2 regions of the Photobacterium kishitanii genome follow, and region 1 is predicted to be linked to the other one. Evidence: predicted binding sites of a transcription regulator. Region 1 holds the regulator's gene; the other holds the start of a gene.

Region 1 (4,839 bases):
AGGCGCTAAAGTGCGTAGGCCTCGCAGGGTTAAATAAGCATCAAACGGCGCCCCAGTCGCGCCAATACAGTTGGCCCACCAACTTAGATCTTCAGCAGCGGCTTGCTGCTTGGCAATGACCACCCCACCGACAACATCAGAATGGCCATTAATATATTTAGTGGTTGAATGCACCACAAAATCAGCCCCAAGAGACAGCGGTTGCTGTAATAACGGCGATAGAAAAGTGTTATCAACCGCGACTTGGCAGCCAACAGCCTGTGCTTGCTGACTAATCGCCTTAATATCAATCACCCGTAGCAATGGGTTAGACGGTGTTTCAAGCCATAACAAGGTCGGTTTTTGTGCTAAAGCAGCGGCCAATGCATCGGGATCAGATTGATCAATAAACAGCACTTTAAAGTCCCCTTTGTGAGCGCGAGTACTGAATAACCGATAACTACCACCATAGCAATCATGCGGGGCAACGAGCAGATCATTGGGGCCGAGCAACGCAGACACTAATAAATTCATTGCCGCAGTGCCACAACTGGTCACCACCCCACCAGCTCCCTCTTCCATGTCACTCAAAGCATCAGCTAATGTGTTACGGGTTGGGTTACCTGAACGTGAGTAATCGTACTGCGGTAGCTCGCCGAGTGCTGGAAAACTATAAGTCGAAGTTAAATAGATTGGGGGCACTACAGCATTGTATTGTGAGTCAACATCAATACCGGTACGGACTGCAATTGTCGCAAGCTGCTTGTCACTCATGATAACGTTCCTTGTTATAAAAAGGGGCTGATCCCTGAAAATAGATAATAGTGGCTACACAACCTTAACCACATCAAAACAAGACGTCAACACTTCCAGACGTCCATATGTCTTTGCTTATAGCAGTAAATCCCGCTAAAATTCAGTTATTGAAAAAAATAGTCGTGATCTAGCAACAGTTGTATACCGCGATAGAGGACAAACTAACGATGTTCACGTAATATCGCCGCCTATCATGACTATGTACTAACAACCGTCATCGCGACATTGTTATCATCATTAATTAAACATCGCTGAGAAGGTAAAACATGGCAAAGTGGAATGGCGAATATATTAGCCCTTATGCAGAACACGGTAAGAAAAATGAACAAGTAAAAAAAATTACAGTGTCTATTCCATTAAAGGTTCTCAAAATTCTTACTGATGAACGTACCCGTCGTCAGGTCAATAACCTGCGCCACGCGACCAACAGTGAACTCCTTTGTGAAGCTTTCTTGCACGCTTACACGGGCCAACCGCTACCGACTGATGATGATATTCGTAAAGATCACCCCGATGATCTACCTGCCGAAGCCAAAGCATTGATGGAAGCGATGGGAATAAGCTACGAAGACATTAATGAATAATACGTACATGCGATAGCAAAAAACCAGCTTTTATGCTGGTTTTTTTAGATCTGGTAAATTTATGCCATAAAAAAAGGGATGCTTGCGCATCCCTTTTTTTTAAATTCAGTTGGCAAGTAATTACTTGCTACCAAGCGCACCAAAACGCTTGTTGAATTTGTCCACACGACCGCCAGAGCTAACTTGACGTTGCTTACCAGTGTAGAATGGGTGACACTTATCGCATACGTCAAGGTTAACGTCTTTGCTCATAGTAGAGTTAAATACGAAAGTGTTGCCACAAGAACAACGTGCGTTTACTGCTTTGTATTCTGGGTGGATACCTTGTTTCATGGGGAAACCTCAAGTTAAGGCCGTGTCGCTCTCCCGATCCAAAGCCGGGCACCACACGTGGTTAATAAAATAGTCTGTCGTAGATTTACGACAAATCAGGCGGCGTATAGTAATCAATCATTCCCCATAGATCAACTCAGACATTGTTTTTATCGTTCTTTTATTTACAACTAAAACAGTAAATAATAGTCGTTAAATTGCAGTACTTATCCAATATCACTCGATCTGTTACTATTTAGTACAAGCTCAATTAAAGCGATAACATATGACCCACCCAATAGCACGCGTTGCTTTACCTGTCCCATTAGACAAAAACTTTGATTATTTAATCAAACCTAACACTACCCCCGTCATTGGTGGGCGCGTACTGGTACCTTTTGGTCGACAGCGATTGGTGGGGATCGTAGTTGCTATCGGTAATGATTCTGATTTCCCAATTCAACAATTAAAACCCATTCAACAAGTATTGGATAATCAGCCATTATGGCAACCGGCATTATTTGAACTATTAAAATGGGCCAGCAGTTATTATCAATATCCATTAGGTGATGCTTTAGCCAATGCGATGCCAGCATTACTGCGTAAAGGTCGAGAAGCTTCTGCGGCGACGTTAAAATATTGGCAACTCACTGATACTGGTCGTGAACAACCACTCAATGGTTTAAAACGCGCGCCTAAACAAGCTCAAATTCTAAATCTATTGCGCAATGGCCCACTTAGTCATGATAGTTTACTTAGCCATGATGTTAGCAGTGCTACTTTAAAAGCCGTGATGCAAAAAGGCTGGATCAGCGAACAACAACATCAGCCAAAGCAACTACAGTGGCAACCGCAGTTTGCTATTACCGAACAGAAACCACGTTTAAATGAAGAACAAGCATTAGCTATCGCCACCGTTAACAGCAACCCCAATTTTGGTTGTTATCTGTTAGACGGTGTAACGGGCTCAGGTAAAACCGAAGTTTATCTCAATCTACTCGAGCCTATTTTAGCCGCGGGTAAACAAGCACTTATTTTAGTACCTGAGATCGGCTTAACGCCGCAAACCATTAACCGCTTTAAGCGCCGGTTTAATGTTCCTTTAGAAACAGTGCACTCTGGTTTAAATGATAGTGAACGCATGACAGCATGGCTTGCTGGACGTGATAACCAAGCTGGGATCATTATCGGTACTCGTTCGGCACTGTTTACTCCCTTTGCTAACCTTGGGATTATTATTGTTGATGAGGAGCATGATGCCTCTTATAAACAACAAGACAGTCTGCGTTATCACGCTCGAGATCTGGCAGTAATGCGCGCTAACAAAGAAAATATTCCCATTATATTAGGCTCAGCGACGCCAGCACTTGAAACCTTACATAATGCGCAAACGGGTAAATACCATTACTTAACCCTCTCAAAGCGAGCGGGTAATGCGAGCGCAGCACGTCATGGGGTAATTGATGTCAAAGGCTTGTATTTAAACGCAGGTTTATCCGCACCACTGATAGCTGAAATGCGCAAACACCTCAATGCGGGTAATCAGGTAATGCTGTTTCTTAATCGACGTGGCTTTTCACCAGCAATGATGTGTCATGAATGTGGCTGGATCGCTGAGTGTAATCGTTGTGACGCTTATTACACCCTCCATCAACAATCTGGTGAGTTACGCTGCCACCACTGTGCGACTCAGCGACCAATTATGCACCAATGCCAACAATGTGGCTCAACCCAACTGCTACCGGTTGGTGTCGGTACCGAACAACTTGAGGCACAACTGGCAGAGTTATTTCCTGAATTTAAAACGGTACGTATTGATCGCGATAGCACTCGTCGTAAAGGCTCACTAGAAAACTATTTAGAAGCGATTAAAAACAATGAGTATCAAATTTTAATCGGCACCCAAATGCTAGCCAAAGGTCATCACTTTCCAAATGTCACTTTAGTTGCACTCATTGATGTTGATAGTGCTTTATTCAGCAATGACTTTCGCGCTTCAGAACGATTAGCACAGTTATTTATTCAAGTAGCAGGTCGTGCAGGACGCGCCAGTAAACCCGGTGCGGTATTATTACAAACCCATCATCCTGAGCATCAGCTGCTACAATCATTGCTACATAAAGGCTATGGTGTTTTTTCTCAGGCTGCATTAACTGAACGTCGCCAAGCATTATTACCGCCGTTTACTCACTTAGTGTTACTGCGCGCCGAAGCCAATGACAGTGATTTAGTATGTCAATTTTTACAACAAATTCGCGCCATTTTTGAAGCAAGTCCAGTTTACGACCAAGATTGTTGTGTCTTAGGACCTAACCCAGCCCCTCTTGCTCGACGTGCAGGACGGTTTCGATGGCAACTCATTTTACAAATACCTAATCGCAAGAAACTGCAACAAATGCTTACTATTGCTAAACCAGCGATCCAACTTTTACCTTTAGCCAAAAAAATTCGCTGGTCAATTGATGTCGAACCGCAAGATTTAACTTAAACTAGACAATGCGATGCAGTTCACATAGCGAATGTAATTTATGCTATTGGAAGCAAGTTTCAGCTTCTGCATCCATTCTACAATATGAATATGAATTGACTGTTTTCAGTCGGTTACGATTAGCTGGTAAGTATATCTGAATATTTTTTGTCACAGATAACCAGCTCTACACTAGAGAGATATAGCAAAGAGGAAAGCACTATGGCGACAATGAAGGACGTTGCCCAGCTAGCCGGGGTATCAACCGCGACAGTTTCACGCGCGCTAATGAACCCGGAAAAAGTATCGGCATCAACTAGGAAAAAGGTTGAGCAAGCCGTAATGGAAGCTGGATATTCACCAAACTCACTTGCACGTAACCTACGCCGCAATGAATCGAAAACTATCGTAACTATTGTGCCGGATATCTGTGATCCTTATTTCACTGAAATTATTCGTGGTATTGAAGAAGCGGCGATGGAAAATGGTTATTTAGTGTTACTGGGTGACAGCGGCCAACAACAACGCCGAGAAAACTCATTTGCTAATTTAGTGTTTACTAAGCAAGCAGATGGCATGTTGTTATTAGGTAATAACTTACCATTTGACGTCAGTAAACCTGAACAAAAAAACCTGCCACCATTAGTAATGGCATGTGAATATGCACCAGAACTTGAATTG
Region 2 (4,839 bases), 430 kb from region 1:
AGAACTCGTTTTTATCCGAAGATAAAAACATTTTTTAAAATCAATCTTTCGATTGAATTTACTAGTCAGCTTTCCAGATTGTTAAAGAACATGTAATCATCGTTAGATAACCACTTTTTAAAAACACTAAACTCTCTGTCTTTCAAGAGAAGTGCGTTTAAAGAGTGGTGGAGCTATGCGGGATCGAACCGCAGACCTCCTGCGTGCAAGGCAGGCGCTCTCCCAGCTGAGCTATAACCCCAACGATGTAAAAGACTTTACCGCCACTTTTTCTGGGAGAAAAAGTGGTGGGTCTGAGTGGACTCGAACCACCGACCTCACCCTTATCAGGGGTGCGCTCTAACCACCTGAGCTACAGACCCAAGTCTTTTTACGTTCTACATTTCGACCAAGCAATCTGTGTGGACACTGCATAAAACAGCATAAGTCTTTAGGTAAGGAGGTGATCCAGCCCCAGGTTCCCCTAGGGCTACCTTGTTACGACTTCACCCCAGTCATGAACCACACCGTGGTAAACGCCCTCCCGAAGGTTAAGCTATCTACTTCTGGTGCAGCCCACTCCCATGGTGTGACGGGCGGTGTGTACAAGGCCCGGGAACGTATTCACCGTGACATTCTGATTCACGATTACTAGCGATTCCGACTTCATGGAGTCGAGTTGCAGACTCCAATCCGGACTACGACGTACTTTGTGGGATTCGCTCACTATCGCTAGCTTGCAGCCCTCTGTATACGCCATTGTAGCACGTGTGTAGCCCTACTCGTAAGGGCCATGATGACTTGACGTCGTCCCCACCTTCCTCCGGTTTATCACCGGCAGTCTCCCTGGAGTTCCCACCATTACGTGCTGGCAAACAAGGATAAGGGTTGCGCTCGTTGCGGGACTTAACCCAACATTTCACAACACGAGCTGACGACAGCCATGCAGCACCTGTCTCAGAGTTCCCGAAGGCACTAAGCTATCTCTAGCGAATTCTCTGGATGTCAAGAGTAGGTAAGGTTCTTCGCGTTGCATCGAATTAAACCACATGCTCCACCGCTTGTGCGGGCCCCCGTCAATTCATTTGAGTTTTAATCTTGCGACCGTACTCCCCAGGCGGTCTACTTAACGCGTTAGCTCCGAAAGCCACGGCTCAAGGCCACAACCTTCAAGTAGACATCGTTTACGGCGTGGACTACCAGGGTATCTAATCCTGTTTGCTCCCCACGCTTTCGCATCTGAGCGTCAGTCTTTGTCCAGGGGGCCGCCTTCGCCACCGGTATTCCTTCAGATCTCTACGCATTTCACCGCTACACCTGAAATTCTACCCCCCTCTACAAGACTCTAGTCTGCCAGTTCAAAATGCTGTTCCGAGGTTGAGCCCCGGGCTTTCACATCTTGCTTAACAGACCGCCTGCATGCGCTTTACGCCCAGTAATTCCGATTAACGCTCGCACCCTCCGTATTACCGCGGCTGCTGGCACGGAGTTAGCCGGTGCTTCTTCTGTTGCTAACGTCAAACGCTAAAGCTATTAACTCCAACGCCTTCCTCACAACTGAAAGTACTTTACAACCCGAAGGCCTTCTTCATACACGCGGCATGGCTGCATCAGGGTTTCCCCCATTGTGCAATATTCCCCACTGCTGCCTCCCGTAGGAGTCTGGACCGTGTCTCAGTTCCAGTGTGGCTGATCATCCTCTCAGACCAGCTAGGGATCGTCGCCTTGGTGAGCCATTACCCCACCAACTAGCTAATCCCACCTGGGCTAATCCTGACGCGAGAGGCCCGAAGGTCCCCCTCTTTGCTCCGAAGAGATTATGCGGTATTAGCTATCGTTTCCAATAGTTATCCCCCAACATCAGGGTATATTCCCAGGCATTACTCACCCGTCCGCCGCTCGTCAGCAAAAGAAGCAAGCTTCTTTTCTGTTACCGCTCGACTTGCATGTGTTAGGCCTGCCGCCAGCGTTCAATCTGAGCCATGATCAAACTCTTCAATTAAAGTTTTGTTGTTTCTTTCGAAACGGCTCAATAAATACTGACTTTAATACCAATTCTTTATAAATAAAGAATGTAATTTTAAAGCTTTTTATCATTTAAAAAATGATAATTAAATAACTGTGCCAAAATAATCGTCTCTATAAATAGATTGGGTCATTTTGTTTTGGTCACTCAGTTTATTGATAAATCTTTCGACTTAACTATTCAGTGAGTGCCCACACAGATTGCATGGTCAAATTGTTAAAGAACGTACTGACTTTCGGTAACCGCTTGCGCCGTTGTCCGTGTCAGTGAGGTCGCATTATAGGGAGATTTTTGATGCTGACAATAGTTTTTTTACACCCACACAATCAACTGATTACTTTTAAAGCAACTATGGTTGTTTTATCTATTTTTCAACCATGCTTAGCAATAATTGATGAGCGGATTGCTTCACTACCAGTGAAAATAGTTAACTATTAAACATCATTATATTTAAATTTACGGATTAATGACTCAATCTAAAAAGATCAATAGTATTTAAGTGGTGATTTTGAAGGTAAAACTAAAGTGGGAAGATTGTAGTCGTAGCGAGTTGTACACTATATAGTAGCCTTAATAAATTATCAGTCTTACTGATAAGCTTTATTATTAGCTATAGCTACAATTATAGGAGCAGCAGTATAACTACTGCTCTTTATATAGCATTACAATTATGCTTGTTCTGCTAGCCATATTGGAACATTTTTAATGCCGTCAAAAACAGCATCAGCTAAAGCTTCACCTTCTTCAGTAATAGCTTTACCTGTACGTACTAATACTTTTAAAGCGACACCAGCAGCTATTGCTGCTTTCATGTCATCCGCTTTATCGCCAATCATCACAGATTTTGACATATCAATATCTAAATGACTCTCAGCTGATAGCAACATACCTGGATTAGGTTTACGGCAATCACAATCTTGTAAATATTCACCCTTACCCTCTGTTGCATGGTGTGGGCAATAATAAATACCATCAAGTTCAATACCTTGATCTTCGAAATTCCAATCCATCCATTCCGTCAAAGTAATAAACTCGTCTTCACTAAAGAAACCACGAGCAATGCCTGATTGATTAGTGACTAAAACAAGTAAGTAACCCATTTCTTTGAATTTTTTACATGCACCAAAAACACCATCAATGTATTCAAAATCATCAACAGTATGTACATAGCCACGATCAACGTTTATTACGCCATCACGATCAATAAAGACAGCAGGTTTGGCCACAAGAAAGCCCTCAAAAATTAGATATTATGCTGATTATGTCACGAGTTGACATCGAAAAGTATTAGTTATCACGCTTGTGAAGATGATCATGATGACGGCAGACGATATTATAAATCACAATATCCATTTAGACGTCTAGACGTAAAAATAGCTATTGACTTAAAAACCGATTCACCATAGCATCAGTTTAACAGTGGTTAAGATGATTTAACTACAATAACCAATATTTAACAATAAATGCAATATAACATCACTTTCATATAATCATTTCATCTAAGAATCAGGAAGTTCAATGATAGAAATAAAGCAAGTCAACAAAGTGTTCTATCAAGGTGAGAAAGCGATAAATGCGCTAAAAGATATTAATCTCACCATTGAACAAGGAACGATTTTTGGCGTGATTGGTTCATCAGGAGCAGGGAAAAGCACCCTAATCCGTTGTGTGAATTTATTAGAAAAGCCAACCTCAGGTAATGTCATCGTTGATGGTATTGATTTAACACAGCTAGCATCCAGAGACTTAACCTTAGCTCGTCGTAAAATTGGCATGATTTTCCAACATTTTAATTTACTCTCGTCTCGCACCGTATTTGCCAATATTGCATTACCGTTAGAACTTGCTGGCGCTTCAGAACAAGCAATAAAGACTAAAGTGACTGAATTGCTATCACTCGTAGGTTTAGAAGATAAACGTAATAGTTACCCTTCAAATTTAAGTGGTGGTCAAAAACAACGGGTGGCTATTGCACGCGCTTTAGCTTCTGATCCAAAAGTACTCCTATGTGATGAGGCCACCAGCGCCCTCGATCCAGCAACAACACAATCAATCCTAACTTTATTACGTAAAATTAATCAGCAACTTAATTTAACTATTTTATTAATCACTCATGAAATGGATGTGGTTAAACGTATTTGTCATCAAGTTGCAATCATCGGTGATGGTGAGTTGGTTGAACAAGGCCTAGTCGGCGATATTTTTGCACACCCTAAAACAGAATTAGCGAAAGCATTTATTCGCTCAACATTAGATTTATCTATCCCTGAAGATTATCAATTACGCATGACCCCAACTCCTATAAAAGGAAGCTACCCATTAATTCGACTCGAATTTACTGGTGACTCTGTTGATGCGCCTTTAATTAGCCAAGTGGCACGTGAGTTTAATCTAGACATCAGTATTCTAAGTTCTGATATGGATTATGCTGGCGGGGTTAAATTTGGGCTGATGCTAGCGGAGTTCTTTGGTACTCAAACCGCTATTGATGATGCCATTTCTTTTTTACGTGATCATAAATTAAATGTTGAGGTGCTAGGTTATGTCGCTTGATTCAATAACAACATGGTGGCAGAGCAATCAACGCCTCACTGAATTACTTATCGATGCGCTGGGACAAACATTAACCATGGTGTTAGTTTCAGGTTTGATTGGTTTTCTCATCGGTATTCCACTTGGCGTTGCACTGCACCTAACTAAGAAAAATGGTTTATGGCAAAACCCAATTTTAAATAAAGTACTTGGCATTGTGGTCAATATCGGCCGTTCGATCCCTTTCATTATTTTATTAGTCGCGATTATTCCTTTTACTCGGTTTGTAGTTGGCAGTTCAA

Evidence for each region. Region 1 encodes MetJ, which represses methionine synthesis genes. Its sites were predicted from a motif close to TTAGACNTNTANANGTCTAA; they were not measured.
Region 2: the regulator MetJ is predicted to act here: its motif matches at 3,359-3,378, upstream of metN (methionine ABC transporter ATP-binding protein MetN).

What each region holds. Positions count from the first base shown of each region.
Region 1 covers NZ_LN794352.1:267,083-271,921, reverse strand. Annotated here, with positions in the region: gene PPBDW_RS01465 (O-succinylhomoserine (thiol)-lyase) at 1-753, opposite strand, end outside; gene metJ (met regulon transcriptional regulator MetJ) at 1,062-1,379, shown strand; gene rpmE (50S ribosomal protein L31) at 1,500-1,712, opposite strand; gene priA (primosomal protein N') at 1,978-4,179, shown strand; gene cytR (DNA-binding transcriptional regulator CytR) at 4,336-4,839, shown strand, end outside.
Region 2 covers NZ_LN794352.1:696,291-701,129, reverse strand. Annotated here, with positions in the region: tRNA gene PPBDW_RS03565 (tRNA-Ala) at 166-241, opposite strand; tRNA gene PPBDW_RS03560 (tRNA-Ile) at 286-362, opposite strand; rRNA gene PPBDW_RS03555 (16S ribosomal RNA) at 436-1,981, opposite strand; gene PPBDW_RS03550 (hypothetical protein) at 2,300-2,443, shown strand; gene gmhB (D-glycero-beta-D-manno-heptose 1,7-bisphosphate 7-phosphatase) at 2,674-3,231, opposite strand; gene metN (methionine ABC transporter ATP-binding protein MetN) at 3,524-4,558, shown strand; gene PPBDW_RS03535 (methionine ABC transporter permease) at 4,548-4,839, shown strand, end outside.